Regions from separate parts of the Psychrobacillus sp. FSL K6-4046 genome, predicted to be linked through region 2. Evidence: riboswitches for the same ligand, from Rfam matches in the RefSeq annotation. Region 2 holds a riboswitch; the other holds the start of a gene.
What was found. Region 2 has a riboswitch for thiamine pyrophosphate ahead of MKY09_RS01280 (YkoF family thiamine/hydroxymethylpyrimidine-binding protein). Riboswitches for the same ligand answer to the same signal wherever they lie in the genome.

Region 1: linked by a shared signal. The riboswitch ahead of thiT (energy-coupled thiamine transporter ThiT) and the one ahead of MKY09_RS01280 (YkoF family thiamine/hydroxymethylpyrimidine-binding protein) in region 2 are both predicted to bind thiamine pyrophosphate.

The regions. Positions count from the first base shown of each region.
Region 1 is NZ_CP152020.1:3,125,394-3,141,395, forward strand. It holds gene MKY09_RS15380 (M3 family oligoendopeptidase) at 1-1,049, opposite strand, end outside; gene MKY09_RS15385 (tryptophan-rich sensory protein) at 1,208-1,936, shown strand; gene map (type I methionyl aminopeptidase) at 1,957-2,706, opposite strand; gene thiT (energy-coupled thiamine transporter ThiT) at 2,758-3,336, opposite strand; TPP riboswitch at 3,399-3,492, opposite strand; gene MKY09_RS15400 (M20 family metallopeptidase) at 3,593-4,657, shown strand; gene MKY09_RS15405 (DUF4870 domain-containing protein) at 4,694-5,035, shown strand; gene MKY09_RS15410 (SGNH/GDSL hydrolase family protein) at 5,387-6,289, opposite strand; gene MKY09_RS15415 (aminopeptidase) at 6,304-7,533, opposite strand; gene MKY09_RS15420 (DEAD/DEAH box helicase) at 7,537-8,688, opposite strand; gene MKY09_RS15425 (Fur-regulated basic protein FbpA) at 8,799-8,960, opposite strand; gene MKY09_RS15430 (VanZ family protein) at 9,017-9,598, opposite strand; gene MKY09_RS15435 (AAA family ATPase) at 9,599-10,315, opposite strand; gene MKY09_RS15440 (DUF3298 and DUF4163 domain-containing protein) at 10,369-10,977, shown strand; gene MKY09_RS15445 (HAD family hydrolase) at 11,047-11,832, shown strand; gene MKY09_RS15450 (hypothetical protein) at 12,047-12,544, shown strand; gene MKY09_RS15455 (YesK family protein) at 12,618-12,890, shown strand; gene MKY09_RS15460 (metallophosphoesterase) at 13,022-14,122, opposite strand; gene serA (phosphoglycerate dehydrogenase) at 14,352-15,938, opposite strand; gene MKY09_RS15470 (alanine--glyoxylate aminotransferase family protein) at 15,970-16,002, opposite strand, start outside.
Region 2 is NZ_CP152020.1:233,188-249,189, forward strand. It holds gene MKY09_RS01235 (efflux RND transporter permease subunit) at 1-1,299, shown strand, start outside; gene MKY09_RS01240 (VOC family protein) at 1,367-1,735, opposite strand; gene MKY09_RS01245 (DUF1697 domain-containing protein) at 1,841-2,341, opposite strand; gene MKY09_RS01250 (helix-turn-helix transcriptional regulator) at 2,481-2,702, shown strand; gene MKY09_RS01255 (hypothetical protein) at 2,705-3,010, shown strand; gene MKY09_RS01260 (serine hydrolase) at 3,020-4,318, shown strand; gene MKY09_RS01265 (energy-coupling factor transporter transmembrane component T) at 4,382-5,137, opposite strand; gene MKY09_RS01270 (ABC transporter ATP-binding protein) at 5,127-6,491, opposite strand; gene MKY09_RS01275 (ECF transporter S component) at 6,484-7,065, opposite strand; gene MKY09_RS01280 (YkoF family thiamine/hydroxymethylpyrimidine-binding protein) at 7,058-7,648, opposite strand; TPP riboswitch at 7,724-7,832, opposite strand; gene MKY09_RS01285 (D-glycerate dehydrogenase) at 7,986-8,945, shown strand; gene MKY09_RS01290 (ABC transporter substrate-binding protein) at 9,472-10,467, shown strand; gene MKY09_RS01295 (ABC transporter permease subunit) at 10,531-11,391, shown strand; gene MKY09_RS01300 (glycine betaine/L-proline ABC transporter ATP-binding protein) at 11,388-12,590, shown strand; gene MKY09_RS01305 (hypothetical protein) at 12,781-13,122, shown strand; gene MKY09_RS01310 (GNAT family N-acetyltransferase) at 13,146-13,670, shown strand; one part of gene MKY09_RS01315 (IS3 family transposase) at 13,780-14,693, opposite strand; one part of gene MKY09_RS01315 (IS3 family transposase) at 14,693-14,918, opposite strand; gene MKY09_RS01320 (TetR family transcriptional regulator C-terminal domain-containing protein) at 15,235-15,792, shown strand; gene MKY09_RS01325 (hypothetical protein) at 15,794-16,002, shown strand, end outside.

The sequences.
Region 1 (16,002 bases), 990 kb from region 2:
TCTGCTTCAATCCATCCATTTTCAAAAGCATTTCTTGAAAAGGCTTCTAGCTTCGGTCCAAACTCTTTAAAATGCTTTAGGATAAATTCCGCTCCTTGTTGGAACTCCATTTTTTCGGTAGACGTACTGATAGGTGCATCTAAATTATACCAATGCATCGCTTTTTCGCCTAGCATCTCCGATTTCCTATTTAAATATTCCACAAATGGTGCTTTATTTTTAGAGATTGCTCCCCACATTGCATCCAATGTATCTTGTTTCATACGATTGATGGCAAGAGGTTCTTCTAAGACAGATTCCCAGCCTCTTTTTTTATACGTAGCCAGACGGAAGCCAGCTAAATGATTAAGCGTTTTCGCAAAAACTTCTTCTTTTTCAGTCCATACACTTTCTAACGCTTCAAAGGAATTTTTACGAATTTCAGCATTATCACTCGAGCTTAAGTTATCAGCTTGTCCTACCGAAAGTATTCTTTCTTCCCCATCGATAGTCATTTTTATATGGATGTCCCCTACAAGCATGTTATATAGTTGGCCCCATGCATCATAACCGTCTACTTCTAAGGTAGTTATTAAATCCTCTTCTTTTTCGGAAAGCATTTTACTCGCTTGCTCTCTCCATTCATTTAATATAAATTTAAATGGGGTTAATTCGTCCGTATTTAAAAGCTCTTCCCATACGGTAGATTCTGTCTTGCTAAGCGCTTGTTGTATTGTAATCATTAACGAAGATAACCTTGCATACAATGAACCAACCTCGCCTTGTAAAAGCGTCGCTTTTTTATCTGTTGTATCTTGAGCTAGATAGCAGCCAATAACTGCCCCTGCTTCTGCTAAATGGACAGCTACATCTTTTAGTTCCTCGATTATTTGCCTAATTTGGTTAGACTCTTGAGCTGAGGCTGGGACAACTATTTCCTTAACATTTATTTCAAATTTTCCTAGTTTTTCCTTAACTTTATCTAGATGCTCCCGTAATTCAGAGGAGCTGCTACCACCACGGAAAAATCGATCTAAATCCCAGACGATTGGATAATTTTGTTTTAACATCTGAATATTCCCCCTATTTTAAAAACTTTTACATTTTTCATTATATCATGAATTACTTTCCTAATTATTCATTTTTTTGTCACATAATTTCTATAATTGAATTTGTGTGCTCTTAGATTGAAAGGTATACTTATTAAATATAGAAGGAGGCGAATCTTTTGGTCAAAATAATCCTTTTGATTTGCGGTTATCTCGCAACAATCCTTGTAAATATACTTGCTAATACGTTACCTATTAATGGTCAAACGACTGGGGAAATCTCTGCTAGAATTCCAGCCCTCTTTACACCTGCTGGTTATGTATTTTCCATCTGGATTGTTATTTATATACTATTAGCTTTTTGGATATGGAATATTATAAGAGAATATAGAATTGAACATAAGATTCCCTTACAAAGAGTAGTATTATTTCTAGCAACGTGCCTATTTAATATTTCTTGGATTCTACTATGGCATTATGAGCATTTTAGCTACGCTTTAATTACAATACTAGCGCTGCTTTGGTCCTTATTCCTTTTATATTTAACTTACTCAAGTAGTGAATCCAATTGGAAAAGAAGAATACCTATTTCCATTTACCTAGGATGGATTTTTGTAGCCACTATAGCAAATCTTGATTATGTTTTAACATATTATGAGTTTAGCGGCTTTGGAATAACTACTTCTTTATGGGTCGTTATATTCCTAACGTTAGCTACTGCAATTGCCTTACACTTTAGATATCATTATGATGACCGAGCAATCGTTCTAGTCTTTATATGGGCTTTCATTGGAATCGCTGTACGTCATAATGTAAACGAATTATTAATATCTGCAGCCTCCCTCTTCCTAAGCACAGTCTTAGTGGTTGGAATACTATTTATAAAAAAAACGCCAACGAAAAATTAAATTTCGTTAGCGTTTTTTATTTAATCTATTTTAGTTAAAATAATTGGTTGGTCTTTTGTAACGATCACCGTATGCTCGATTTGAGCAACTAAGGATTTATCTGGAGTGACAAATGTCCAGCCATCACCTGATTCCACGATATGTTCTGCCTTTTCGGAAATGAAAGGCTCCACTGCTAGAACCATTCCTTCTTTTAAGATTGTTGACTCCCATGCATCATAATAATTCAACACATGCTGAGGTGCTTCATGCAAGGACTTCCCAATACCGTGACCAGTAAGATTCATGATGACATGTAAACCGTTTTCTTTTGCTTCTCTTTCCACTGCCTTACCTATTTGGTTAAGACGAGAACCTGCTTTTACTTTAGTCATAGCACGATTAAATGCACTTTCTGCTACCCGACAAAGTTTTTCCTTATCCTCGTAGCCATCTCCTACTACAAACGAGATACCAGTATCTGCGAAGAAACCTTCATATGAACCGGAAACATCAATATTAACAAGGTCTCCCTCTTTAATCACTCGAGAGCCTGGAATTCCATGTGCAACCTCTTCATTTACACTTATACAAGTATACCCCGGGAAATCATACTCTCCCATTGGGCCGGAAACAGCGCCTTTATCTTTAAATAATTTACCGCCAATTTCATCAAGTTCTTTAGTAGTCACGCCTGGTTTTGTTGCTACCTTCATTGCATCTCTTACCTCAGCTACAATGTGACCAATTTTTTTTAACATTTCTAATTCTTCATTTGTCTTTACTATCATCTTTACAAGATCCCTTCTTCACTTAGATGTATGAATATCATATCATATATCTTATGACTTCGGGAGTAATAGGCGCGGGGCTTTTACGAATAGGATCGAACAGATAAAAGCTGCAAATAGAAATACAGGTATCATATAAGTAGAATTATAAACTAATGAATATACGATAACATTTTGGCCCTCAGCAAATTCCCCAAAGAATAATATCCCCGATAATACGTGGGCTAAATAACGTAAAAATGAAGCAATTAAAGCACCCAGCACAACCGCTATTGTCATTTTCATCTTATTTTGATGTTCATATGCTTTAATATATGCTGGTCTTAATAATCCTGCAAGCCCTGCAACCATAAATGCTATAAAATAATCAATACCCACTTGCATAATTACTATTTCAAATGATAAGGGTGCTGGATAAAAGCGTCCTGTCACAACCTGCAACAGCCCTATTAAAAAGCCGGTCACTACGCCTGCCACTATACCTCGACGAAAGGCAATTAATATGATTGGAACGAGAACAAATGTAACACTGCCTCCCTGTGGCATACCAAAACCAATTAAATCTAATACATAGCCTAATGCTGCAAAAATAGCAATCTCTACGAGTAACACAACACGTTGATTTCTCATTGTAATCCCCTTTTTTGACCACAAAAAAACGCCGAAGGGACAGAGCCAGACATCGCGCGATTGCCAGTTTCCATCCACATCCCTACGCAAGTATGAACTTACAGGTTCTAAGGGTACTATCTCAGCCGCTTTGTAGCGACGCCCCTTGTGGTTTCGAATTTATTTTATTTGAGTTCATTGTAGCCGATAGGTGTTTAGAATGCAACCCCGATTGGTATTATATAATAATACAAATTTATTATTAGGGGTGTAATAATTGATTAATTTACTAACAGATCTAATTAAAATAAAGAGTGATAATTTGGAAGGTGCAAATGAGGCACTGCAATACTGTAAAAATTGGCTAGAAAAAAGAGGCGTTAAAACAAAAACGTATGAGCTAAACAACAAACAAATGCTTGTAGCTGAAATTGGAACAGGTGAAGAAACAATCATATGGAACGGACATATAGACGTAGTTCCAGGGAACCCAGAGCAATTTGAACCGAAAATTGTAGAAGACCGACTATATGGGCGTGGCTCAGCTGATATGAAGGCTGGTGTTGCTGCAATGATGGAAGCTTTCGCGGTTCTTTCAGAAAAACAAGATTTACTTACCAAAAAAGTACAGCTACACATAGCTACCGATGAAGAAACAGGAGGAAAAACATCCAAGCACTTAGTTGAACAAGGTTATCATGGTGATTTTGTTATTTGCGGTGAGCCAACTCATGTTAACATCGGACTCCAAGCAAAAGGTATTTTACAATGGGATGTTCACCTAAAAGGTAAATCTGCTCATGGCAGCCGTCCGTGGGAAGGAGTAAATGCAATTGAAAAAGCCATGTTATTTGACCAAGACTTAAGAAAATGCTCGTTCATGCAGGCTAGTAATGAATATTATGAATATCCTTCTCTAAATTTGGCAAAAATAGAAGGAGGAGACCGATATAATATGGTACCAGACGAATGTATCATAAGTTATTCTTTAAGATTTGTTCCTGGACAAGACGTCGAGGAAATCTCCAAAGAGTTAAGAAGCCTTTTAGAGAAATACCCTGGCAGTGAAATACATTTCCAAGGTCATACTCCAGCTATCACTAATAAAGAAGATGATAAGTATATCCAGAAGCTTTTAGCTACTTGTAACGCTATCAGACAAACCCCAACTACCCTATTCGGACAGCATGGTGCTGCAGATACTCGTTATTATGCAGCGAAGGGTGCGGTAGCCATAGAGTTCGGGCCAAGCGGCTCTGATTGGCACGGGGATCAGGAATCGGTTTCTATTTCATCCGTTGAGGAATATAAAGACATACTTGTTAAGTTTGTCTTAGACTAATTAAAAAAGTAGCGAGAATATGTGAGGAGACCATGTATGGATACCAATAAAATTTTAAGTGCATCAACCTATTTTTCTATTTTATTTGCTCCCTTTATTCTTCCAATAATTGTTTACTTCCTTACGACAGATAAAGGGGTAAAATACCATGCAAAAAGGTCTTTAATCTCACATATTATTCCTACTATTTTCTTTGTGTTTCTTATGTTAGCAGTATTTGCAAACTTTTCCCCACTGAGTTATTCAGGCGACACAACAAACATGTGGTCTAGCATGACTACAGCATTAATTTTTATAGGCTTATATACGTTGATTAATATAGTTCTGTTCATTTGGAACATTGTCCAGGGAATCAAGGTATTACGTCATGATGTTTAATTGCTTCTAAAATGGGAATAAGATAAGTATAGAAAAGCAAGGAGCGGATTGATTATGAAAGTAGGCAGATTAGTTAAGTCAGCAATTAAATGGGCACCAGTAGTATATCCAATTGTTCGTAAAGTCTTAAAATCGAAAAAAACAGTTAAGCGCTGAACTTTTTACGCTAAAGCTATATAAAAGAAATTAAAGACTAAAGACAAACTCAAAGATCTTTCAGTTTGTCTTTAGTCTTTTACTATTTGCTAAAAAAAGAGCCCCCAATTTTATGAACCCTAAAATTTGGGGGCTCTTGAAGTTCTCAGCTGATTTGATTGCTTCTTTTAAGGATATTAAATTTGAGCAAGTTATTTATGATAAAATACGTTGCAAGACCATAGCTATATAATTACCGTTTGTAAACGATAGATAGCGATTAATTGGCAGTGCATTTGCTTGCGTTTGCGTTGAACCATTATTACTTTGGTTTCTATTTTCTATAAGCTCTTCAAAGGTTAACGGATTAGGCTTAGGCAATTCGTGCTCATACACAAGCATACGGGAGTTGTACTTACTAAAGAATGAATTAGCCATTTGACGGTAGCCTTCTAGTGTAGGATGAACATCACCAACACTTGGTACTAATTCTTTTTCTTTCCCATCGAAAGACTCTTCCACTGAGATATAAGTTGCTCCATTTTGCTCTGCTACAGTTTGTAGAATCGTATGTAGCTTATCTAACTCTTTGCCGACACCTTCTTTTTGAGACTCATGCACATGAGGATATGCAAAATAGTATCCCATCACGTATATTTTAGCCTTGGGTGCAGTAGCTTGAACTTCTTTTATGATTTCTTGCATATTTTTTCTAACATTATTTAGTGCAAAATTGGCGGAAACTTGCGAGTAAGCGACCATCCCACTTGCAGGCTTAACCTGAACTAGCCTTAACAAATCGTTAGCCCCTGCAGAGATGGTAACAAGTGTGGCATTTGCCAGAAGTTCCTTCGCTTCAGTTGACTGAACGGTTTTCAAGACATCACTAGTTGTATATCCTGGAAATGCTAGTCCTTTAGAGTAGAATCCAAGCAGATTGGCTCTCTTCAACTCTTGTGAAATTAAGTCCGTATATCCTGCATCAATTGCCATATTTGGTGTTTGACCCGCGGCAAGTGAATCACCTAAAGGAATATAAACCTCTGGCGACTTTGCCTCTACTGAATACACAGGAGATAAAATTAAAAGAATCATAAGTAAACTTATCCATCTTTTCACTGAAGTTCAGCTCCTTAAAATGCCCATGCACCTTTAATAAAGATTGGTTCCTTCGTTCCATCTGCTAATTCGCCTGTTATATCCATACCTGCGCTTCCGATCATAAAGTCTTCATGGACGATAGAAGTGTTAATACCCATTTTTTCTAATTCCTCTGCGGTTAAACCTCTAGCTCCCTCTACACATGTCGGGTATGCTTCTCCGATGGCAAAGTGATTCGAGGCATTTTCATCAAACAAAGTGTTGAAAAACAATACATTAGATGCTGAAATAGGCGATTCATGTGGTACCAATGCGATTTCACCTAAATATTTTGCGCCCTCATCCGTTTGAATCAGCTCTTGCAGAAGCTTCTCACCAGAAGCTGCCTGAACCTTAACAATCTCACCATCTTTAAATGTCAATTTGAAGCCATCAATCACGTTCCCTTGGTAGACAAAAGGCTTAGTATTGCTTACAAAACCGTTCACACCAGTTTTGAGTGGCGCAGTGTAAACCTCCTCAGTAGGCATATTAGCGGTAAATGGCACTGCTTGAGCGTTTTTACTAGCTCCAGATTGCCAGATGTGTTCTTTTGGCAATTCCACTTCAATATCTGTACCTTCTGCCTTGTAATGCAGTTTTTTATATCTTTTCTCATTCAATAATGCTGCACGTGACTCTAAATTGTTAATATGCTCCTGCCATTGTTGAACCGCAGTTCCTTTTCCAATGCGCACTACTTTGAAAATAAGCTCCCATAATGCATCCATTTGTTCTGTTTCGTCTAGGTTAGGAAATACCTTTGCTGCCCATTTTTTAGAAGGCATTGCTACAATCGACCAAGTGATCACATCATTCATTACGGCCTTGCGATAATTTTCTAATGCCTTACCTGAAGCCTTTTGATAGTTCGAAATACGATCTATCGCCACTCCCTCTAGCAAATCTGGATTATCTGCATCAATCCATAACAAGGCACCTTTATTTTCAATCAATTCATCTCTTTGTGCAACCACCCATTTTGGGACTTCATGAAATGCTTCATCAGGTGCCATATCATAAAACAATCTAGCATTTACTTCATCTGTATAATTGACCTCAACCCTTTTTGCTCCTGCTTCATATGCCTTTTTAACAATAAGTCTTGTAAAATCAATCGTATCTGTAGTGGTATTAATTAAAAGCGGTTGTCCCTTTTGAATGTTCAAGCCAACCTTAACAACTAACTCAGCATATTCCTCAAGATTTTGTTGGAACCCCATTACTTACTTCCCCTTTTTATCGATCGTTTTGGATGAACCTTCTATTAATTCACCACGATACCATATTTTTTGAACGGCTTTACCTGGAATCTCTTTTGTCCATTTTTTATAGGTTTTTTCATCGTTATATGATAAAAGTGTTAAAACTTCTCCATTTTTGCCTGCTCGTCCCGTACGTCCTGAACGATGTAGGTACTGCTCAATAGAATGTGGAACATCTACATGAATGACGTGTGTAAGTCCAGAAATATCTAATCCTCTAGCTGCAACATCCGTCGCTATTAAGATACTCACTTTTCCATTTTTAAAATCGTCTAATGCTTTTTTACGTTCCTCTTTTTTCATCTCCGAATGCAAGGAAACGATAGGTGCATCTCTGTAGGAGAGCTTATAATCCTTCATAAGCAACTGATCTAAGCTGTTCACAAATGCTAGCCCTCTCATGCCTGGTAAGTGAGACAGCTTTCTTAAAAGCTCTGTTTTGTCTCTCGTTTCTGTTTTAACAAAGCTATGGATGACTTCGCCTTTAGCTGGCACTTCCTCGGCTGTCACATGGATTCGGACAGGCTCCTTCATCATACGCTCTGCAACTAGCTCTATTTCCTCAGTGATCGTAGCAGAGGTTACGACAAGCTGTCTTTCAACAGTAGCATCTATTAAACCCTTTACAGTTGTACGATGCTCTCTGCTTAGGAGCTGGTCTCCTTCGTCTAATACGATTGTATTAATTTCATGCATTTTCAGCTTTTTCACTTTTACAAGCTCCTGCAGCCTACCTGGTGTTCCAACTACAATATTTGGCTTTTTCTTTAATCCTTCAATTTGACGATTAATATTCGCTCCACCGATTAATTGAGCTACAGAGACACCCGTTCCTGTAGACCATTCTCTAAATACTTCTACAATTTGCATCCCTAATTCTTGTGAAGGGACTACGACTAGCGCTTGTATCTGTTTTTTAGAAGGATCAACCTTTTGTAGTAAAGGAAGAACGTAAGCCAATGTCTTACCTGTTCCTGTCGGGGACTCTGCTACTATATCTGAACCGTTAAGCATATGCGGGATTAGTTGGGTTTGGATAGGCATTTCAAATGCAAATTCAGCCTCTGCCCATTTTTTTTGTAATGTTTCATTTAAATTCTGTATAACTGTCAAGTTTTTCTCCACCTCATCTGTGTTTGAATCAAGTGTACCACATTTTTATTATCGACCATTAGCCATATAAGTAGATTAATGCAATTAAAAAAAGTGCCTTTTAATAGGCACTAATTTGTTTGTTTCTCATCATTTATATATTGCTTCATTAATTGATAAAAATTCAGTTCATATAATTGTTTTCCATCAATTTTAAAAACACCTTTGTTTACTAAATCCTCTATAATATTGTCTCTTCTTTTTTCTGTTTGTGTGTCCTTCTGTATCATCATTCTTGATGTCTCCTTGCTTTATACTGTCCGTTTCATATTTACCCAAACCGGAACCATTATAAACTCGTAGGTTGATTTTTTTTGAACACCCTACAAAAAGCAGGAAATTTCTTTTTAATAATTAGATAAAAAATATAACCTACTAGTGCTCCTAAGCTATTTAACCAAAGGTCATCTACATCACTACTTCTATTTTGTGGAATCTGAACAATTTCTATAAATAACGAAATTAAGAAACCCATAAGTACGGGAAAAGGAAAAATCTCCATGCGTCTAAATAGAAGTGGAAAAAGAAAGCCTATTGGTATAAATAAAACTATATTGCCAAGGAAGTTAATATAAAAGGGTTCCCAATACCCTAAGTAAATAATAGCGTTCCAAGTTTCCTCTATTACTCGAAATAATTCTAAGTTTATACTGTGCACATATGCTTGCTCCTCTTCAGGCTTAGGAACAATTGTCTGCGAAAATAATCCCACTAATACTGCAATAAGAAATAGCACGCCCAGCTCATATAACCCTTCCCTTAAATGAAAACCACGTCGTTTCCATCGAATGAGCCGCCAAATAATCAGGACCGGTAAAAAAATCATAATAGCATAAAGCATCTCATCTAGATAATCTATAATCACTGGCATCTAATCACCTTCCAATAACTCTTTTAAAAATTTCTCCCGGTGATCTAGAAAATATTTAGTTGTTTGATAATGTGCTGTTTGTTCATATTCTACTTCTTCAATATGTCCAGCATCAAAGCTATAAATTGTTGCCTCTGGGAAGCCTAAAATAATAGGAGAATGTGTAGCTATGATAAATTGGCAATCCTCTTCTTGTATTAAGTCATGCATTATTTTTAAAAAGGCCAACTGTCTTTGCGGGGAAAGTGCTGCTTCTGGCTCGTCCAATAAATAAATAGCTCTTCCATTAAAGCGATGTAAAAATAAGGATAGAAATGATTCACCATGTGATTGTTCATGAAGTGATTTCCCTCCATAGGATCCAACACTTCCACTTTCCATCACATGGGAAGCAAATTGGTAGAATGTCTCTGCACGTAAAAAGAAGCCGTTCGTCGCCTTTGGCATCCAAGAGAGCTTCAAATGTTTTCCTAATGCACTCTCTGCAGCATCTACCTCATAGTAGTTGTTTCTGCCACCACCTGCTGTATTAAACTCACATTGATCTGCAATTGCTTCTAATAGAGTCGATTTTCCTGTGCCATTTTCACCTACAAAGAAGGTGACGCTATTGGTCAATTCAAGTTCCCTAAAATTCTGGATTGTAGGTATAGTAAAGGGATATTCATCCTTTGATATTTCTTGATCCGTTCTAATCATTATTCTTTTTAAAAACATATGAAACTCCTTTCATTCATATAATTACTATTATGTTTGAAAGGTTGTGAACAGTGGATTTTCCAGTTTGCGTTACAAACAAAAACATTACCCATTCAAAACCTAACATTTCTGTTAATTATCCTCATATTACTAACTTACCTCATTCTTTAACAGAAAAAAAGATTAATGGAGATATTGTTTCTCTTTTAAATAACCTCCTTATTAAACAGGGCTTTTATAATGAGTCATTAGTGGAGTTGGTAGGAACTTATGAAATTAAGACAAACGAGCGAAATATTTTAAGCTTAAGCCTTACCGTTTATTCCTTTACAGGCGGTGCTCATGGTTTAACTATTACTAAGTCCCTAACCTTCGATGTTATGACTGGAAAGCAATATTCATTAAAGGACTTGTTTAACCCAAATAGTAATTATGTAGAGAAGCTATCTCAAATTATTTCGATGAAAATAGAAGCATGGGATGTTCCTCTTTTGGAGGATTTTACTACTATCAGACCAGACCAGGATTACTATCTGGCCGATCATACTATCGTCATTTATTTTCAACTCTACGAGATTACCCCTTATGTATATGGATTTCCTTACTTTCCGATTCCTATTAAATCAATAGAAGATATTATTCGTACAGAAGGCCCGCTCAATACATTATTAACATTTTAGCTAACGCTAGTGACATATCTCCCTTTACTGAGGTAAAGTAATAAGTAAGTTAGTGGAGGGGGTACATAGATGAAGAAAAAAGCTGTATTTTTTGATTTGGACGACACCTTACTATGGGACAAGAAAAGCGTAGAAACGGCTTTTCAGAAAACCTGTGATTATGCTGCTGCAAAGGCTAGCGTAAATTCCAAAGAGCTCGAAAAATCCGTTCGTGACTCGGCAAGCCAGTTATATGATTCATATGAAACACGTCCATTCACCCAAATGATTGGTATTAATCCTTTTGAGGGACTATGGGGCACATTTGATGATCCAGGGGAAGATTTTCAAAAGATGAAGCTACTAATCGCTGACTATCAACAACACGCATGGACACAAGGCTTACAAAAGCTTGGCGTCGAGGACGAGACCCTTGGAAAGGAACTAGCAAGTTATTTTCCACGTATGCGCAAGGAAAGTCCATTTGTATATGAAGAAACATTTGAAGTACTAGACAAATTAAAGAATAACTATACGCTTCTACTAATGACAAATGGCTCTCCTAGCCTGCAAAACACAAAGCTTGAAATTACTCCAGAAATTTCACCATACTTTGATCATATTATAATCTCTGGAGCATTCGGAAAAGGAAAACCAGATCCATCTATTTTTGAGCATGCCCTTGAGCTCGTTTCAGTTAGCAAGGAAGAAGTATTAATGGTTGGAGACAATTTAATGACCGATATCCTTGGAGCATCTCGTGCGGGTATTCAATCCGTATGGATCAATCGAGAAGCTAAGCCGGTATCGGAGGAAGTTCAGCCTACGTATACCATTAAAAGTTTACATGATCTACTTAATATATTAGAACAATAATTATATAATTTATTATTTTAAATTAGGCAAGAATGCTGTTAAATCAGCACTCTTGCCTTTTAACAGTTTGCTTATATAACGCTACTACCAAAAAATTATTTCAGAATACTCCACTCGTTTATTTTCAGGTAAACCTTTGAATTGGATATTTATGTTAAAATAAGAATTATGGTCATAAAAAGAGTATATCCTCGAAAGGGAGAAGGATATTATTTTGAAGAAGATAGTTGGAGCTGTAGTACTTACTTTTACATTGCCAATCGTTGCATTTGTAATATTTATTTATTATGTTTTATACACTTGGGAAATGGAAAACCAAGGAGAGTTTAGAGATTATGATAAAGGAGTTACTATAGAGGTTAATAATTTGAGTAATCAAGATCTATCTAATTTAATTTTTTCATATAGTGCCGCTTACGGAGTCTTTGAAGAGGTCGGGACGATAAAAAGTCTTAAAGCTGGAGAGTCAGCCCAAATTACTGGAAGCAGCAAAGAGATTAAATCAAGAGATACAAGCTTGTATTTGCATTACTACATTGATAACGGTGGAAAAGCGGAAGAGAGTTTAGCTTATTATAATACAAGGGAACCATCAAAAGCAGTAGTTGTTTTAACGATACATGAAGTAGAACCCATTGGGTTTTTAAAGTTCGAATTTAGCGGATACGATGGCTGGTCGCGATATGGTCCCATTAAAGTTAACTATGAATAAATCAAGCTAAGATGAAATTTTTCAAGTAAAAATCTTAGGTATGTTGCGGAAAAACTTCACAGGAGGTAATTAAATGGATGCTTTGATGTTAGAAGGATGGACTCCTATATTGCTTAGCGGAATTGTGTTTGCAATTGGGATGTTTATAACATCTCGTAAAGTTTCAAGAAAATCTTTATTTTCCACTTCTACTGTACTAAGTATGATGTGCATTGGCCTAATTATTTTTAGCGTAATTGGAATTGGTGGTTGGGAAGGCATGGGAATCGGATTATTTACAATTAGTATATTAATAGGAATATGGGTAGGTACTGGTATAGGATTTATTTCAGGGAGTTCAAATTAATAAAGTAGAATTTATTCTCCTCCCTCTTTCGTGTGGTGAGCAATAAGCCTTCCCCATCGTTGACGTCGATGGCTCTCTACTTATTGCCCCTTCTATTTGGAATGTCACGTTGCAGCTTGGAACGGCTCCCTTTATTCAAACTCGATTTGTATCATCACAATCTCTGAGCGTGTACCAATCCGAATCGGCGGACCCCAAAAGCCAAAACCGGATGTCACAACAGAATGCATCGTTTCCTTTTGCAGATGACCCCAATCATTTTCATAAATAGCACCAGTAATTAAATTGCCTGGGAAGACTTGTCCCCCATGCGTATGACCTGAAACCATCAAGTCAATGCCTTGCTGCTGTGCTATATCAAGCTCATATGGCTGGTGATCCAATAAAATAGTTGGATTTGAAAGGTTCACATCATTCATCAGTGAATCTAAAGGTAACCTGTCCTTGTCGATGCGGTCTTTTCGGCCAATGAGCGTAAATTTTCCTTGAACCTCTACTATATCATCGTAAAGTATATTGATTCCGCTGTTCTCCAATGCATCTATTAGTTCTTGCATGGTACCGTCATGCCTATCATGGTTGCCGAGAGAAGCATAAACTCCATAAGGTGCATGAAGTTTAGATAATATCTGATCTATTCTCTGATCAAGAAATGGTTGAATATCATCATCGAAGAGATCACCAGGTAGTAAGATTATATCTGGATTGAGCGCATTGATTTCCTTAACTAACCGCTCAGCGTGACTTTTACCAGACAGCAAACCAAAGTGTGTATCTGCTGCCAATGCAATATGAAGACCATCCAGATTTGAGGAGCCTTTAGCTATCTTAATATCATAGCTACGAACAATGGGATTGTATGCGTTATAGGTGCCGTATGCAAGAAAAAAAACAACTAGACCCAAAGTGACGAAACCAGCCCACTTTTGTGTACTGTGTCTCGGTAGCCTGGTATAACGTAATAGGATAACTGTTATATGAGCAAGAGGAACTAATAGCAACAGTAAATAAAAGCAGGCCATCCAGTAAGCACCCACAATATTTATAAAGGTGATTCCCGATGTAAAACCGACAATTAAAGAGCTGGCTGCCAGTACTACGATGAAGCTGTAAAGTAATTTGAAGCGGCTACTTGACGATTCCGGACGGAGCCAGCGATATCCCCGCCAGCCAATATAATAGACGAGACCGCCATAAAGCAACAATGTGATGATGATAATTAGGATGACCATATGTATGAGCTAGACTCCTTTTTATTATGTCAGATTTAGAACTTATCTCCTCTATGAAATAGAGTATATACCCAAGAAGGCAAGTTTAATATTCCTTGTGAGAAAGTTAGTTTGAGGCAGACCTTCAACACGTATAATAATTTTAACATAAATATCCAATAAAAAATCACCTCTCAGAAGACCTCGAGAGATGATTTTTCAATTTTAAACTAAGCTTTTAAATTTTCACTTATAAATCTATAGGTGTTGCATCGAATATATCTGCTAGTCCTTTTAGTTTCTCAATGCCTTTACCCTCTATATGCTTGTCGATTGTAAGCATCATGATTGCATCACCGCCTACTTCAGAACGTCCCACCTGCATCGTTGCAATATTCACGCCTTCCTCTGCAAGCAGCATACCTACACGCCCAATTGCACCTGGTTGGTCTTTATGACGAATAAATAGTAAATATCCGTTAGGGACCACATCTACGATAAAGTCATCCACTCGAACGATTCGTCCGCCCAGTCCATTCAATAATGTCCCAGACACTTTTCGTGATTCAGTAGCAGTTTTTACTTCCACTGTAATTAGACTTGTAAATCCTTTAGAGTTTGTCGTTTTTAATTCATTAATAGAAATGCCAAGACGATCAGCAAGGAATTTTGCGTTCACATCGTTTACAGACTCGCCTAACTTGCTTTTTAGGAAGCCCTTAACTGCGTTTCGAGATAATGGGCGTGTATCAAAATTAGAAAGCTCGCCAGCGTAGGTAATATTTATTTCTTCTGGAGGTCCCTCCACTAAATCGCTCAAGAAGGATCCAAGCTGTTCGACCAGGTTGAAATATGGTTCAATTTTTGCCAATATGTCCTTCGGTACTGAAGAAAGGTTAACTGGATTTTTTACGACTCCTTCTGTTAAAAAGCTCACTACATCGTATGACACGTCAATCGCTACTATTTCTTGTGCTTCTACTGTGCTAGCCCCTAAATGTGGGGTAGCAATAACCTGTGGCAATGTTAACAGCTTATGCTCTACGAATGGCTCTTCTTCAAACACATCTAGTGCCGCCCCAGCCACCTTACCAGAAAGAATCGCATCATATAAAGCATCCTCATCGATAATTCCGCCGCGGGCACAGTTAATGATTTGTACACCGTCCTTCATTTTTTCAAATGCGTCCTTATTAATTAAGTGGCGTGTTTCTTTAAGTAAAGGAGTATGTATAGTGATGAAATCTGCTGCTTTAATAACATCCTCCACTGTACCAAATTGTACGCCAAGCTTTTCTGCTTTTTCAGGGGTTAAGAAAGGATCGTAGGCAATTACGTTCATTCGTTGACCCTTTGCACGAACTGCAACCTCTTGACCGATTCGACCAAATCCAACGACACCCAATGTTTTATTCTTTACCTCTACTCCAATATACGTTTTGCGATCCCATTTTTTATTTTTTAAGGAATGGAATGCTTGGGGAATTTTTCGAGCAAGCGACATTAACATTGCAATAGTATGCTCAGCAGCAGAGTTGGTGTTGCCATCCGGTGCATTAACAACAATGATTCCACGCTCTGTTGCTGCAGGAAGATCAATATTATCTACTCCAACTCCAGCTCTGCCTATGATTTTTAGGTTCGTTGCCTTTTCAATAATTTCTCGAGTGACCTGAGTTTGACTTCGCACAAGCAAAGCATCGAATTCTCCAATTTTTTCTGCAAGTTGATCAGGGGTTAAATCTGTATCTACTACTATATTAAATCCCTCTGCCTCCCTTAAAGGGAAAATACCATCCTCGCTAAGTGGGTCGCTAATTAGTATATTGTAAGTCATCATTCATCTGCTCCTTCTCATTAAGTTTTACTTATGCTAAATAAACTCGTTGCGCCGCTGCTGT
Region 2 (16,002 bases):
ACTCAAGTATCTATCAACGGTGACGGCGCAAATGACATGACTGCAATGATGGGCGGAGGTTCAGGCGGCGCATTAATGTACTTGATCTTTGATGAGGATATGGAAGACTTCCCAGGTGCTCGTGAGGAAATCGAGGAATATGTGTTCAACATTGGTCAAACTGGCGAATGGAAGAGCCAAAACTTCTCAAGTATGTCCATGTCGACAAATGAAATTAGCTATACATTCTATAGTGAAGATTTAGATAAGTTGAACGAAGCTGTTGCAATGGTTGAAGAAGTAATGGGAGAAACAAAAGGATTAGAAGATGTTTCTTCGAGTGCTGAAGACAGCTACGTAGAGTATACATTCCAAGTAGCTCAAGATGAATTATTGCAGTACGGTTTAACAACTGGTCAAATCGTTGGGATGTTGAGTCCTTCCACTACGGAGGAAGTATTAACGACAGTTGAAAAAGAAGGAAATGATTTAGAGGTTATCGTACAGCAAGAACAAACAGCAACACCTAAATCGATTGATGATATTTTAGCTAGAGAAGTACCGACAGCAATGGGAACTACAATGCCATTGTCTGAATTAGTAACAGTAGAAGAGGGTTACGCTCTAAATACGCTTGCTCGTAGTAAAGGTGAATACTATGCTTCTGTATCCGCTACAATTCAAGATGATGATATTTCAAAAGCATCTGCAGATGTAGATAAAGCGATTGAAAAATTAGACTTACCTAAAGGTGTAACGGTTGGGGTTGCCGGTGTAACTGCAGATATGAATGAAACATTCACTCAGCTTGGAGTAGCAATGCTTGCAGCAATTGCGATTGTTTACTTTATATTAGTAGTAACATTTGGTGAAGGTATTGCACCATTAGCTATCCTATTCTCATTACCATTCGCAGTAATTGGTTCATTTGCAGGTCTATGGATTGCAAACGAAACAATATCCGTATCTGTTATGATGGGTCTTCTCATGTTGATTGGTATCGTTGTCACGAATGCCATTGTATTAGTTGACCGAATCATTCATATGGAACGCGAAGGTATGAATATGCGTGAAGCGATCCTTGAAGCTGGTGCAACTCGCTTACGTCCAATTTTGATGACAGCTATTGCAACCATTGGGGCACTTGCACCATTAGCAGTAGGATCAGGCGGCGGTGGTTTAATCTCGAAAGGATTAGGTATCACGGTTATTGGTGGTCTAGCAAGTTCTACGCTACTAACATTAATCATCGTTCCAATCGTTTACGAGGTTCTATCGAAGCTATTTAAGAAAAAACGTAACGAAGTACAAGATAATTAAATAACAGAAACGCCTGTGGGATTAAATTCTCACAGGCGTTTTTTTTAAAACTTAGTTTATCCTTTTCTTACATCCATTCTAATATCTCGATACGATTACCAAATGGATCGTTAATATATATGCGATTAGCCCCTGGTAGTTCTGTATCTACTTTAAAGCTTACCTGTTGATCGGTTAAATGCATTTTTAACGCTTCAAGGTCTTCAACTTCAAAAGCCGGATGTGCCTTCTTTGCTGGAGAGAAAGGCTCTTCAACTCCGATATGAATTTGATAGCTTCCCAGCTCGAACCATACGCCACCCTTCTTTTTTAGAAGTAGTGGTTTTTCTATTTCTTTTAATCCTAATATTCCCGTGAAGAAGCTTCGTGCCTCTTCCTCACAGCCCTTTGGAGCAGCTAATTGAATGTGATCAATTCGTTTAAATGTAAATGACATGGTCCATACCCCCTTATGAATTAACTTAATTATAATGTGAATTTTTTGATAATAAAAATTTATATAAATCATGATAAGGGATAAGTAACTCTTATGTTAAAAAGGTTACATTCGCTCCAATATTTTATTTACCGTATTTTTATTTCTAGCTGTAGATACCATTTGAAGCTTCTTTTCAAAAAAGGTGTTTGTATATTTAGTTTGATGATAATTTTTAGTATGGTGGATGATCAAGTTTCGATTATGCAGGACAATAAAATCATCCTCTACAATTCCCTTTAAAATAGAAAACTCATCGTTTGTAATTTCTTTTCGCAGAAACATGACGAAGGTTTGGTCATTTAAGAAAAGTGGATTTTTACTTATTTCCTCCAGTTCTGCTTTGGGCCTCACTACAACAGGTATTTCGAAACCATAGGTATTCCTTAATGCTTCTTCCAGTTTTTCCTCGCTACAACCTCCACCATCAAAAATAACATTTCCCGTTTGAATATACGTACGCACATTTTGAAAGCCTAACTCTTCAAAAAGAAGCTTTAGCGATTTCATATCTACTTTGTTGAGCTTTCCTAAGTTGATCCCTCTTAATAGAGCTACTGACGACATGTTATGACCTCCACTATTTTTACATTAATCATACATTTCTTTTCTGAATAGTGGAATATGTAATATAATTCTAACAAAATGTAAAAAATAGTTTACTTTAAGTAAAAAATATATTACAATTTGTGTGAGGTGACAGAACATGGAAGGTAATAGACATATAACCAATAGGATTTTAGTGTTAAGAGCAGAAAAGGGTCTTTCCCAAAAAGAAGTGGCGGATTTATTGGGAGTAAGTCGGCAAACAATCATTTCGCTTGAGAAGAACAAGTACAATCCATCGTTAAAGCTTGCCTTTGACATTGCATTGCTATTTGAAGTGGATTTAACGGATGTATTTCAATATAAGAAAGAGGGGGAGTAGAAGTGACGGAGGTTGTATTTGCTATATTAAGGCTTGTTTATGTAATTATCTTTTTTATTGCTTGCTATATAAGCTTCAAATTTGAATGGAGTAGTGAAGGAAAGGATGAAAGGGGCAACGCAATCGCTCACAAATCCTACAGCATCATATTTCCTTTTGCCCCCTTTGGATGGTTCGTGATTGAGCTATATGACTCATATATAAGTGAAATAGGCTACGAATCATACAAGCTAGCAATATGGTTTCTATTGACGGGATTAATGATTTGGCACGCTATTAACATAATCGTTTTAAAAAGAAAGTATTAGGAGGATACGATGAGCATTTATACGTGGATTGGTATTGGGATATTTGCTTTTTTTACACTCCTTCCCTTGAAGAGCGCGAAAAATCTTAGTAAATGGGACATTATTGGAATTGTTATAACGATGGTCACCTTAGTGGTAATTATAATCGCACATATATTTTATAGCTTTAATCTTTGGATTGGAATTGCCGTGCTTTTTATACTTGCAATATTATTAGATAAAAAAACATATACGAAAAAAATGATCGTTATTTATGCTTGTATGTTTATTGTCATAGGCGGAGTGGTTTATTGGCTATTAGGAGATCTCTTTGGAAAGACGGATTCTGACATAGTCTTAGAGCATCTTATAGAAAATCCAGAAACAACATCCCTCTATTTTGCTAAGGAGGGTGAAGTACACATTAGTCACAACGATGAAGAAGTTAGGCCACTTGCAAGTGTTGTGAAAATAATGGTTGCTTTAGAATATGCCTTTCAGGTAGAAGAAGGAAAAGTAGATCCTGCTACTATTATTGATTTAGATGACCTAAATGTTTATTATATTCCCCAAACCGATGGGGGAGCCCATGAGGCTTGGATAGAGAGCTTGGAAACAGAACAACCAATGCTACAGGAAGTAGCAAAAGGAATGATCAAGTTTAGCTCAAACGCTAACACCGAATACCTTATGGATTTGCTGGGTCTAGATGCAATCAATAATAGGATGGAAGAGTTAAACATAGAAAACCATGAAGAGGTTTACCCTATTGTTGGAGGACTAGCTATCTCGAGCTACCTAAAGGAGCAGGAGAATTTAAGCAATAAAGATTTAATAAATAGACTTAACGAAATGTCTATGGAAGAATATCGTTCTTTAGCAATCGAAGTAAGTCAACAATTGAAATTCAAACAATTTGCAGTTACAGATGCATCTAAGATTTCCATGGATATTCAACGGATCTGGTCTGACCGACTAATCGGAGCTTCTGCAGCCACCTATGGGAATATCCTTTCAAGTGTGTCAAACAATGAATTTTCGCCAAGTGTCACTAATACTTTAAGGGATATATTGGAATGGCCACTTGTTCATGAAAGTAATCAACAAAAATTCCACCACATAGGTAAAAAAGGTGGTTCAACAGCTTTCATACTTAACCAGACGATTTATGTGGAAACAAAGAATGGAGAGAGAATGGAGATGGTCATTATGTTAGATGACTTATCGATGTTACAAAGCCTCACGTTGCAAAAAAATATAGACTTCTTTCTATTTAAATTGATAGAGGATGAGGAGTATTTAGAGACAGTGAATCAAAAATTATCTTAGAGAGTATGGATGGGGTTACGTCCATTCAAAAAGAAGTGTCATCCATATCGGATGACACCTCTTTTAAGGTAGCCACAAACTACTAATACAACTAATTAGTAAAACACAAATAAACAAGAACGCTAGTATAAAATCCTTCTTTTCAATAGGCACTTCATGATAAAAGACTTTTCTAGGTTCCCCCGTAAAGCCTCTTGCTTCCATTGCGAACGCCACTCTTTCAGCCTTACGAACAGCCCCAGAAAGCATAGGGATCAATACGCGACGTAAACCAATCAGTCTTTTAAAAACATTGGAGTCGTCGCTTAGTCCTCTCAGTTTCTGTACTTGTTGAACTTGTATAAACTCGTCCTTTAAAAGCGGTAAAAATTGATAACCAACCATAATACCATAAGCAATTTTAGGAGACAGCTTCAACTGCTGCATTAGACTCCGTATAAATATAATTGGGTCGGTTGTTAGAGCAAATAATAGGCTTAGACTAGAAAAGGCCAACACCCGAAAGCTTAAGGATAAGGCGTGGTTCAATTGGCTTTCCGTTATATCGACAGAACCGATGGACCAAAGAACAGTTCCAGTCCCGCTCTCTGCAAATAGAAGAGTGGTCCAAAGGTAACCAAAAGCTGCGATTACGAAAGGAAGCATCAGCAAGGTCCAGTTTTTCCAGGATATATTGCTTAAGAATATTTGCATCACCATAATGCTGAACCAAAAAACTAGTGGTGTCCATGGATCGAAAAAGAATGCTAGTGAAAGCATGCAAATCATTACGATCACAAACTTAACGGACGGATTCATCCTATGAAGGCTAGCACGCATAGACAGGACCTCGCTTAGGAGGAAGTAATTGATGTTCTAGCATTAAATCTTTCTTATCCCAGAAGCTGGTCGCACTATATTTCCCTGTCACTCCTCCGTTCCTCATCAATAAGATGGAATCAGCTACCTTATACGCAAATTCCATATCGTGGGTAACGATTAGAAAAGTAGTACCTGCCCTAGAACGCTCATCTACGACTTTTAAAAGTTCTGTCAGATTAGCAGAGTCCTGACCAGAAGTTGGTTCATCCATCAAAATCACTTCCCGGTTCTGGCAAAGCATAACGGCTATAGCTAGGCGACGTTTTTGTCCATGGCTGATAGAAAATGGATGGGCCTCAGAGATGCTAGATAAATCAAGTCGTTCCAGCAATTCTTCTGTGTTTGATCCTCCGCCAAAAGAGACCTCCTCTTTTACTCTTCCTGTAACAAACAAAAATTCTGGTGACTGTGGTACATAGCCTAACAAGCTTGGCAGGACGTTGCCTTCAGCTGGCAGAACCCCTGAAAGAGCCTTTAATAATGTGGATTTTCCACTGCCGTTTGGTCCCGCTAGTACTGCGACCTCTCCTTTGTGTAAAGAAAACGAGCTTGGTTGAAGAAAACTATGGGTGCTAACTCCTTCTACTTGTAGGGATAGTTCCTGTTGGACCCTGTTATCCCGTTTAACATCGTCTATAAGCGAATTTCTGTCTTCTTTTAATCTAATTCGACGATGAAAGAAATCTTCCCAAAGGTCTAGCTTGTGTTCAATTGCTAATATCGTTAATCCAGAGCTTTGCTGCAGTGTATCCAACCATTCAATATATTGTTTTGCAGTATAAGGATCTAAGTGCGTAATCGGCTCATCTAACAATAAAACCTCTGGCTTCATAATGAGTGCACAAGCCGTGGCGACTCTTTGTTTCATTCCTCCAGAAAGTGACTGAATGATGGAATGTCGATAAGCGGTTAACCTGGTTGCCTCCAATACTTCTGAAATTCTTGAATCCATGTCCTCTCGCGCTACTAGTAAATTCTCTAAAGTAAAGGCAAGCTCCTCCTCAACGGTTGGCATACAAAACTGCGCATCTGGATCCTGAAAGACGGTAGCGATACGATGATTGACCTCGCCTGGTCGATAAGAATTGCTGTCCTTCCCAAAAAGCTCTATTTTCCCGGAAACTATTCCATCGCAATTGTCAGGGTAGAGGCGGTTACACAAATATAGCAATGTACTTTTCCCACAGCCACTTGGACCGGTAATCACAACACGCTCTCCTTGTTCAATAGACATCGAAAAATTTGATAATACAGGAACCTCTTCATCAGGAAATGAAAAAGAAACATTTTCGAGACGGATAACATTAGACACGTGCGTCACCTTTTTTAGAGCGTGAAATAGAATATCCTCTTAATGAACCCGTTGCAAGCAAACCATCAGCTATGGCTTTGCCGCCTACACCAGCAATCAGTGTCCCGCTAAAAATCCGAACGACAAGCATAAAAAGGACGTACCCAGTAGTATAAACTGTAAATCCTCCTAAAAAATATCCATACACAAAGCTAAAAACTGCAGACCCTGCACCAGCAAGCATTAATACCCAAAGGTCAAATCGTTTATAGCGGGTAGCTGCGAATACTGCCTCTGCACCCAATCCTTGAATGACACCTGAAAGGATAAGTCGTGGTCCAACAGCATTACCTAAAAGCACCTCTATTGCGGCTGCAATAGTTTCAGAGATTACAGCAGCTCCTGGTTTGCGAATGATATACATACAGATGATAGAAACGATAAACCATACTCCAAAAATCCATTCATATGCGATTGGACCAATAAACCCTGACCAAATATTTCCGACATGAAGGAATAGTAAATACACAATCCCAAATACTACTGCAAAGATAGACATTAAAATAATCTCTTTTAGCTTCCATGATTTAAGCATGAAGATTATCTCCATGAGAAGGACTGTTAATGCTCATCGATAAAGTCATTACTAAATGTTTGTGCTCCTCTGATCTGGCTCTGCTAAAGGTAGCTTCGTAGAAGGCAAATACATCATGGATATCTCCATGGATACCGCTTGCATAATGCATGGACTCATTGAATACACCAGCGTCTTTCGCATGCTGAATCTCTTTGTAGATAACATCCATATAGTTTGGATTGTTCATTGGATATAAGGCGAATTGAGAGGACACATATTGTTTAGTTGCATCCATATTAGCAACCTCATCCCCTCTTTCTAAATAAACGTCAGCTGCTGTGTCACCTGGACAGCCCGCTGAAAATGTTCCTGATAGAGCCACGTGTACCCCAGTTTTTGCTGCATTTAAAGCTATTGATTTTGCCACATTAAATACATGAGCTTGTTTTCCCCTGATCACAGTCGATACGTCATCCGTATGCATCCACACATTGGATGTGTCTGTATCCTGTAACGCCCCCTTAATAATACTGATAAACTCATTGCTCATTGGATGTAGGGAGAAACGAAACCCTACAATCGGACTTAAACCACATTCCATTCAAAACCCTCCTTAAAATTTTTCATAAAAAAAAGCTACATCCGTGAAGATGCAGCCACTAACCTTATGAAAAAAAGGAAAGTCACCGCACTTCCTCACGCAGGTATTATCCTGATCGAGTAATAAGGGATCGGAGCTTAAAAAGCTCTCATCACAGCCAAAGTGGGCACCCCTAGTGCAGAAACGGTATGTAGTTTTCCAATTATGTAAGATTTACACAATCTGTTTTTTTATGTGACCACAGTATAGCGTATAAAAATATTATTGTAAATACAGTTGAATTCTTTTCTCAAATCAGCGATGCTTAAATTATCAGAAAATCATTAGGGGGAATTGGATGTATAAAATATTTATTACTAGAAAGTTACCGGAAGAGATTGTACAACCACTAAGAGAAAAATTTGAAGTCATTATGTGGCATAGCGATGAAATTCCAATGAAGTACGAGGATATCAAAAAAGAGGCAAAGGATTGTAATGCTTTGTGGACCGTTCTCTCGGATAAAGTGGACCGGGAACTGATAGAAAGCCTACCAAATCTAAGAATTATATCTAATCTTGCGGTCGGCTATAATAACATTGATATCGAGGCTGCAAAAGAAAAAGGGATTATTGTAACCAATACACCAGGTGTGTTAACGGAAACTACAGCAGATTTAACATTTGCCTTATTACTAGCAACTGCTCGTCGTATTACAGAAGCGGAGCAGGATATTCGTGCAGGGAAATGGAAGTCTTGGACACCGATGCAACTAACCGGCATGGACGTTTATGGGTCAACCTTAGGAATTATAGGCATGGGGAGAATCGGTGAAGCAGTCGCACGCCGGGCAAAAGGGTTTGATATGAAGGTCTTATACCATAATCGAACAAGAAAATTAGAATCTGAGCAACAGTATAACTTTACATATGTGGAGCTCGAGACACTACTAAAGGAGTCAGATTTTGTTGTAATATTGACTCCTCTCACTCCAGAAACTAGAGGCTTAATTGGGAAAAAAGAACTGGAAATGATGAAGGAAACCTCAGCTCTTATTAATGTGGCACGAGGAGGAATAGTTGATGAGCAGGAGCTTTATGATGCCCTAGTCAACAAAAGCATTTGGGCTGCGGGTCTAGACGTTTTTGAAACGGAGCCAGTCCCATTAGATCATCCACTTTTAACCTTACCTAACGTGACTGTCCTACCCCATATCGGTAGTGCCAGTATCTATACAAGACTTGCTATGATGCAGATCAATGCTACGGCCATTGAAGATGCATTAGAGGAACGGGTACCAGAAAACAGAGTGGTTTAAAGTGTAAGAGATGCCATGAACATAGCGTTCATGGCTTTTTTATGTTTTGTGGGGTGAGAAAAATATAAAAATAAACCCTACCGGTGATAAAACCTCGCGAACGGTGATAAAACCTTTATGAGCGGTGATAAATCTCTACGAACGGTGATAAAATCTCGTGAACGGTGATAAACCTCCCCCGAGCGGTGATAAATTCAAAATCTCCTCTTTATCACAAATAATTAATAATTACATCGTTATTTATATGAATAGATTGTCTAGGGTTCACTAATTACTTAATGAAAAATGACTAGAAAAATGATGCATAATATTCAGATAAAGATAGAATAATAACAATCATTTATTAAGTGAATTTGCAATATACAAATTTTTTTAGTAATATTAGTAGTTATAAATTAGACGTCCTTTAATTTCCAAATTCAGGGAAGTTTAATTGTTTAGGATTTTAGCAATTATTTATAGATTTTGAAGGAGGAGCGATCGAACGTCTAATTTAAAAACTGAATGAAAAGAGGTAGTCAAACTAATGAAAAAGATTATGTTATTTTTTTCACTTTGTATGCTTTTAGTACTTGCAGCCTGTGGCAGTGAGACAAGCAAGGACAATATTGAGGTGATTAAGTTTGCTGATGCGGGGTGGGATAGTATTCGCCTACACAATAGCATAGCTCAAACAATCGTCGAAGAAGGTTATGGTTATGAAACCGAAGTAACAAGTGGAACAACGGCGGCAACCATGCAGTCACTTGAAAAGGGCGACATAAATGTCTATATGGAAGTATGGACCGATAACATTAAAGATGTCTACGAAAAAGCAATTGAAAGTGGAGATATCATAAAGGTAGCTACTAATTTCGCTGATAACGCGCAAGGATTATATGTTCCAACTTACGTGATAGAAGGAGATGCAGAACGAGGTATTGAACCAATAGCACCGGATTTAAAAACGGTTCAAGACTTAGAGAAGTATCCAGAAATTTTCCAAGATCCCGAAGATAGCAGTAAAGGCCGAGTGGTCGGTGCTCCATCTAGTTGGGTAGTAAGTGAGTATTTGGGGACGAAACTTGAAACATATGGCCTTGACGAACAATATAACTATCTAGCACCTGGCTCTGATTCTGCCATTGTTGCAGATCTAGCTGGCGCATATAAAAAAGGCGAGCCGTGGGTAGGTTATTATTGGTCACCAACGTGGGTAACAGCAAGCTACGATTTAACTCTATTAGAAGACGCACCATACGATGAAGCAACATGGAATGATTCGAAGGGAACTGAATTTCCTCCGAATGATGTAGTGGTTGCTGTTCATAAAGATTTACCAACACAAGCTAAGGAAGTAGTAGACTTTTTAAGTAACTATGAAACTAGCAATGATTTAACTGAAAGTGCTTTAGATTACATGCAAGAAAATGATGTGGAAGCAGATGAAGCCGCTATTTGGTGGATGAAAGAGTATGAAGATATTTGGACAGCTTGGGTGTCAGAAGAAGTGGCAGAAAAAGTTAAAGCTTCTTTAAAATAATTCATAACTCAATCTAACTAAAAGAGAGGTGACCTGCGACTGTATGTTTTGCAGTCCTACTATATGACAGAATTTCCAGATGTACGTTTTCCAATCGGGGATGTAGTAGAAAAATTCGTAGATTTTTTAGCCGCGAACTTTGATGCATTCTTTGATTTTATCTTTATTATTTCTTCCTCTATGATTAAAGGCTTAGAGGCAGGTCTATTAGCAATACCATGGTGGTTATTTATTGTTATCATCTTTTTAATAGGGTGGTATTTTAATAATATTTATGGAGGATTGCTTTATGGGGCATTTATCTTTTTAATAGGCTCCTTTGATTTGTGGCCGGAAACGATGACCACGATTTCCATCGTTCTAATCTCCGTAATTTTGTCTCTTGTAATAGGCATTCCGCTAGGCGTTGGAATGGCTTTTAGTAAGTCCATGTCCAGAATCATGCGCCCAATATTAGACGCAATGCAGACAATGCCAAGCTTTGTCTATTTAATACCAGTAATTTTCTTCTTTCCACTAGGAAATGTACCAGCAGTTATTGCGACAATCATTTATGCGTTACCACCAGTAATCCGTTTAACAGAATTAGGGATCCGAAGTGTAGATAAAGAAATTGTAGAGTCTGCACAATCATTTGGTTCCTCTTCCTCTCAAATGCTCATGAAAGTTCAACTACCACAAGCCTTACCTACAATTATGGCTGGTATCAATCAAACAACGATGATGGCTCTTGCAATGGCTGTTGTTGGTTCTATGGTTGGGGCACAGGGACTTGGAGAGCGAGTACTCTTTGCGATTAACCGAATTGACATATCCCTTGGTTTTGAAGCCGGAATTAGTATCGTCTTTCTAGCGATCATCATCGACCGAGTTACCGGAGGAATTGCAAATCGCCTTCAGAAACATAGGAGGGATGTAGCATGACAGTAAAATTAAGACTAGAAAATGTATCCAAAATATTTGGACCACGCCCTAAAAAAATTATCCCAATGGTAGAGAAGAGTGTACCAAAGGAAGAGATATTAGCTAAGACAGGGCATACTGTTGGAGTGTACAATGCTTCTATGGAAATCATGGAAGGAGAGACCTTCGTCATCATGGGGCTGTCTGGAAGTGGCAAATCTACCCTAATCCGTTGCTTGAATTTATTAAATAGACCTACCTCAGGTGCTATTTATGTCGATGGGGAAAATGTGGTCGATTACAATAAGACACAGGTAAAATTTTATCGTCAAAAGAAAATAGCAATGGTATTCCAACACTTTGGACTGTTTAGTCATCGTACAGTATTAGAAAATATTGAGTATGGATTAGAAATTAGAGGTATGTCCAAGAAGGAGCGTCAGGAAATTGCTCAGAAGCATTTAGAGACGGTCGGTCTTAAAGGATATGAAAACCAATATCCAGATGAGCTTTCTGGCGGTATGCGTCAGCGAGTTGGCATCGCAAGAGCGCTTGCGAACGATCCAGACATCCTATTAATGGACGAGCCCTTCAGTGCACTTGACCCACTAATCCGTAGAGAAATGCAGCTAGAGCTTTTAGATATCCAAAATCGTCTGCAAAAAACAATTATTTTTATTACACATGACGTCAACGAAGCATTTAAAATTGGTGACCGTGTGGCTGTTATGAAAAACGGGAAAGTAGAGCAAATTGGTACGCCAGAAGAAATTCTAGAAAATCCGGCTAGCAGCTATATTTCCGAATTCATACGCGATATCGATCGTACTAAAATTCTTCAAGCTGAGCATATCATGTCTAAGCCAAATGGATTAGTATCCTTAAAGGATGGACTAAATGTTGCAATCCAGGTAATGAGAGAGAATGGTAACTCGAGTGCGTTTGTAGTTGACAGAAAGCGACAGCTACAAGGTATTATTACCATCGACCAGGCTATTGAAGGGATGAAACAAAAGAAAACCTTGCAAGAAGCAATGTCGAAGGAAGTAAAAACTGTACATCCAGAAGAATATGTACAAGATTTAATACAACAGGTACTTGATTCCAAGTATCCTCTCGTTGTTACAGACGAGGAAGGTACGATGAAAGGAATTATTTTACGAGTGCATGTATTGGCAAGTTTAATAAGTGATCCGATCGAAGAAACGGAAGAAATATAAATATCAAGGAAGCCCAAAGACAATTACATGTCTTTGGGCTTTTTATATTGGCCATTTAAAGATGAAAAATGAAAACAACATGTGTAATAAATGGAATAGTATTTGGTTAATTATGTTAAAATTTAACATGTAAACATAGTGTTGTTTGAGAATTATTAGAAGTCATTTTAAGTCTTTAGGAGATGAAAAAATGAAGAGAATGTCACTCTATTGCCTATGTATCTTGTTCTTATGCTCCTGTAGTCAATTCAATGAACCATTATTAAATGGTGAGATGGTTAAACTTACAATTGAATGTAAAGAAGGTGAAATAATAGAAATTGAAAACGAAAAAACCATTAATAAAGTGGTTAGGGAAATCAACGAATCAAAAAGAGAAGGTACACAAGAGATGGAATTTGATCTGGAGCATCTCTCTACACTCGAAAATAATGAAGGTGAGACAAAATCTTTCAATTTATTTAGTAACGGAAAAGTCACCATGGCTGGATACTACATCCACTCAAATATAGATAACTTTTGTGAAGAATAGTTCTATGTTTAAGGAGGTATTATATGCTACACCATAATATCAAAATTATTCCGTATAACCCTAAGTACGCAGTAAAAACAGTGGATATGTGGCGGAAAAGTAAGGAACAGGCTATTGGCCAAAAAGAAATTCACGACTTCGAAAGCCACGTTTATTTTTTAAATCATATTTTAACGGAACAATTTCAAATAGAGTTAGCTTTAATGGATGAAGAAGTAGTTGGGATGATCGCCTATAATGATAGGGAAATAAGCCAACTATATATTCACATAGAGTATCAAGGAATCGGTATAGGTCGAGCATTACTAGATAAAGCAAAAGTGAAATCTAGTGGGAAATTAACATTATACACATTTGAGGTAAATAAAAATGCACAGCAGTTTTATGAAAAACATGGTTTTGAAGTGATAAGTAGAGGACATGAAAACGAAGAAAATTTACCTGACATTTGGATCTACGTCAATATCCTGGACATAAAAAAGTTAAGTCTCTGTCAGAACGGCATCCAATCATGGAGCGTCCTGTACCCAGCGAAACCAGTCAAGTGAAAGACCGTACTTGACAGCTTTCGCTGGGTACAGGAAATACAAGCCATGGATGTCGTCCTGAAAAAATGTGTAGGTAGGGGTAAATCTGGAAAACTAGATGCCTTTGCTCTCAAACCGCTTCTTTTCGGCATAAGTCCTCTAATTGTTGAGGTGTTAGATAGTTAATAGCTCCATGAATTCGTTTTCGGTTGTACCACGACTCGATATAATGGAATAGGGTCAATCGGGCTGTTTCAAAATTGATATAACTAGATTGATATACCTCTTCTTTTTTCAAAATCGCATGAAAAGACTCGATACATGCATTGTCATATGGGCATCCTTTACGACTGAAAGATTGTTTGAATTTTGCTTCTTTCACTGCTTTTTCAAAGTCTTCACTAGTATACTGGCTGCCTAAATCGGTATGTAAGATTAGTCCTTCTTCTGGTTGTTGAACATCGATTGCGTTCGCTAAAGCTTGTAAAACAAGTTCTGTTGTCATCGATTTGGAAAAGGAATAGCCAACAATTTTTTTCGTGTGTAAATCTAGGACGGAAGCTAAATAACACCAGCCGTCTCTTAATGTATGAATATACGTAATATCTGCAACCCATTTTTCATTAATGGTCGTCGTTTCAAAATTTTGTTCTAACAGGTTTTCACGTTCCACCACTTGTCCAGTGGAGGAAGTTGGTCGGTACTTCTTCACGATCGTTGATCGAATTCCAGCCTTTTTCATGATTCGCTGCACTCGATTTAAGCTGAAATCGACCTTTTCTTGGGTTAACAGATAATGAATTTTTGGTGCACCATAGCGACCTTTACTCTCCGCATGTATAGTTTGTATGCGTGCTAAAACCGCTTCGTTTTCCATGGCATACGAAGATTTTACTTTATGGAACGACTGGTAATACGTACTTCTTGGCACTTTTAGCACATCACACATCAATTGGATAGGAAAGTGTTCTTTCTCCTTTTCGATATGGTCAATAATCTCTTGGTCTGTTACTTTCTTGCGAATATGGTCATAGCCTTTTTTAGGATGTCTACCTCCTGTTGAAGCCGAAGGTTTTCCTTTTGGATTTCTGCGATTTGTGACGGTGTTAAACCCCCACTGTTTTCGATTGGGGAATGTGTTTTAATCCATTTATAAATAGTTACTTCAGAAATACCATATTCGCTACTGAGATTACTCACAGGTGTACCAGATCTGTGGAGTTCGACAATTGTTTGTTTAAATTCTTGGTTATACCGTTTTTGTTTCATTCCGGACACGTCCTCTCTATTTATAGGATAGAGACTTAACTAACTTGTGTCCATACATCCATACTAGCATCAATTCAATACGAATGGATATCAAAAATAAATGGAGACATACAAACATGAATTATTATTTCTATTAGAAGGGTAACTCTACATTGTTGCTCTTTTTTTATTTTGTAAAATAAATAGAAAAATTCAGAAAATAAACTTTTGTTTTGGAGAAATTAATCATACAATAAAATTAGAACGGTCGTTCAAATTGACGAAAGGGGATTATTTTGTATTGAGTAGGCGTTATGACAGCTAAGAGGCAAAACGTATCATTAAGGAAAAGGCTTTTGAATTGTTTTCATTACATGGCTACAATCAGACCTCAATCGCAGATGTTTCTAAAGCTTCTGGATTTAGTAAAGGTCACATTTACTATCATTTTGAAAACAAAGAGAAGTTGTTTGTTCTATTAGCACAGAATTCCATGCATGATTGGTATTCAAAATGGACGGATGTTGAACAAAATTATTCATCAGCCACTGAAAAATGGTACGGAATGGCCAAGCATGTTTTGTACAATTATCAAACTCCATTGCTTAAAGCTGGAGAGGAGTTAGCAGCTAATCCTAAATCATCATTGGAATCGGTCCAAAAGTTATATGAACTTGCGGTAGTGCCGATGAGCTCTTATCGTTCAATCTTTATAGAAGGAATTGAATGTGATGAGTTCGAAAACGGCAATGTTGATGAATGGACTGCTCTGTTAGGAACTTGGCTCGGGGGATTATGTCAATTGACCAATACACAGCCATTACAGTCACTTGAGCCTTTATTTGAACAAGCAATCACTATATTTTTAAGTTCAATCAAGAAAAGGGGAAACTGATATGAAAGTTGCATTAATTGGTGACAGCTTAACTGAGGGACGACCTGGCGTTTCGTTTGTAAATATTTTAAAAGAGAAGTTTCCGAGCGATTCGTTTGTGAATCTTGGAAAACCAGGGGAGACTGTAAAAAGTCTATATAGTCGTCTGATAAAAACTGGTTTAGATGCTGATTTTGATGGGTCATTTGGGAATGTAAAATATTTTGTGTA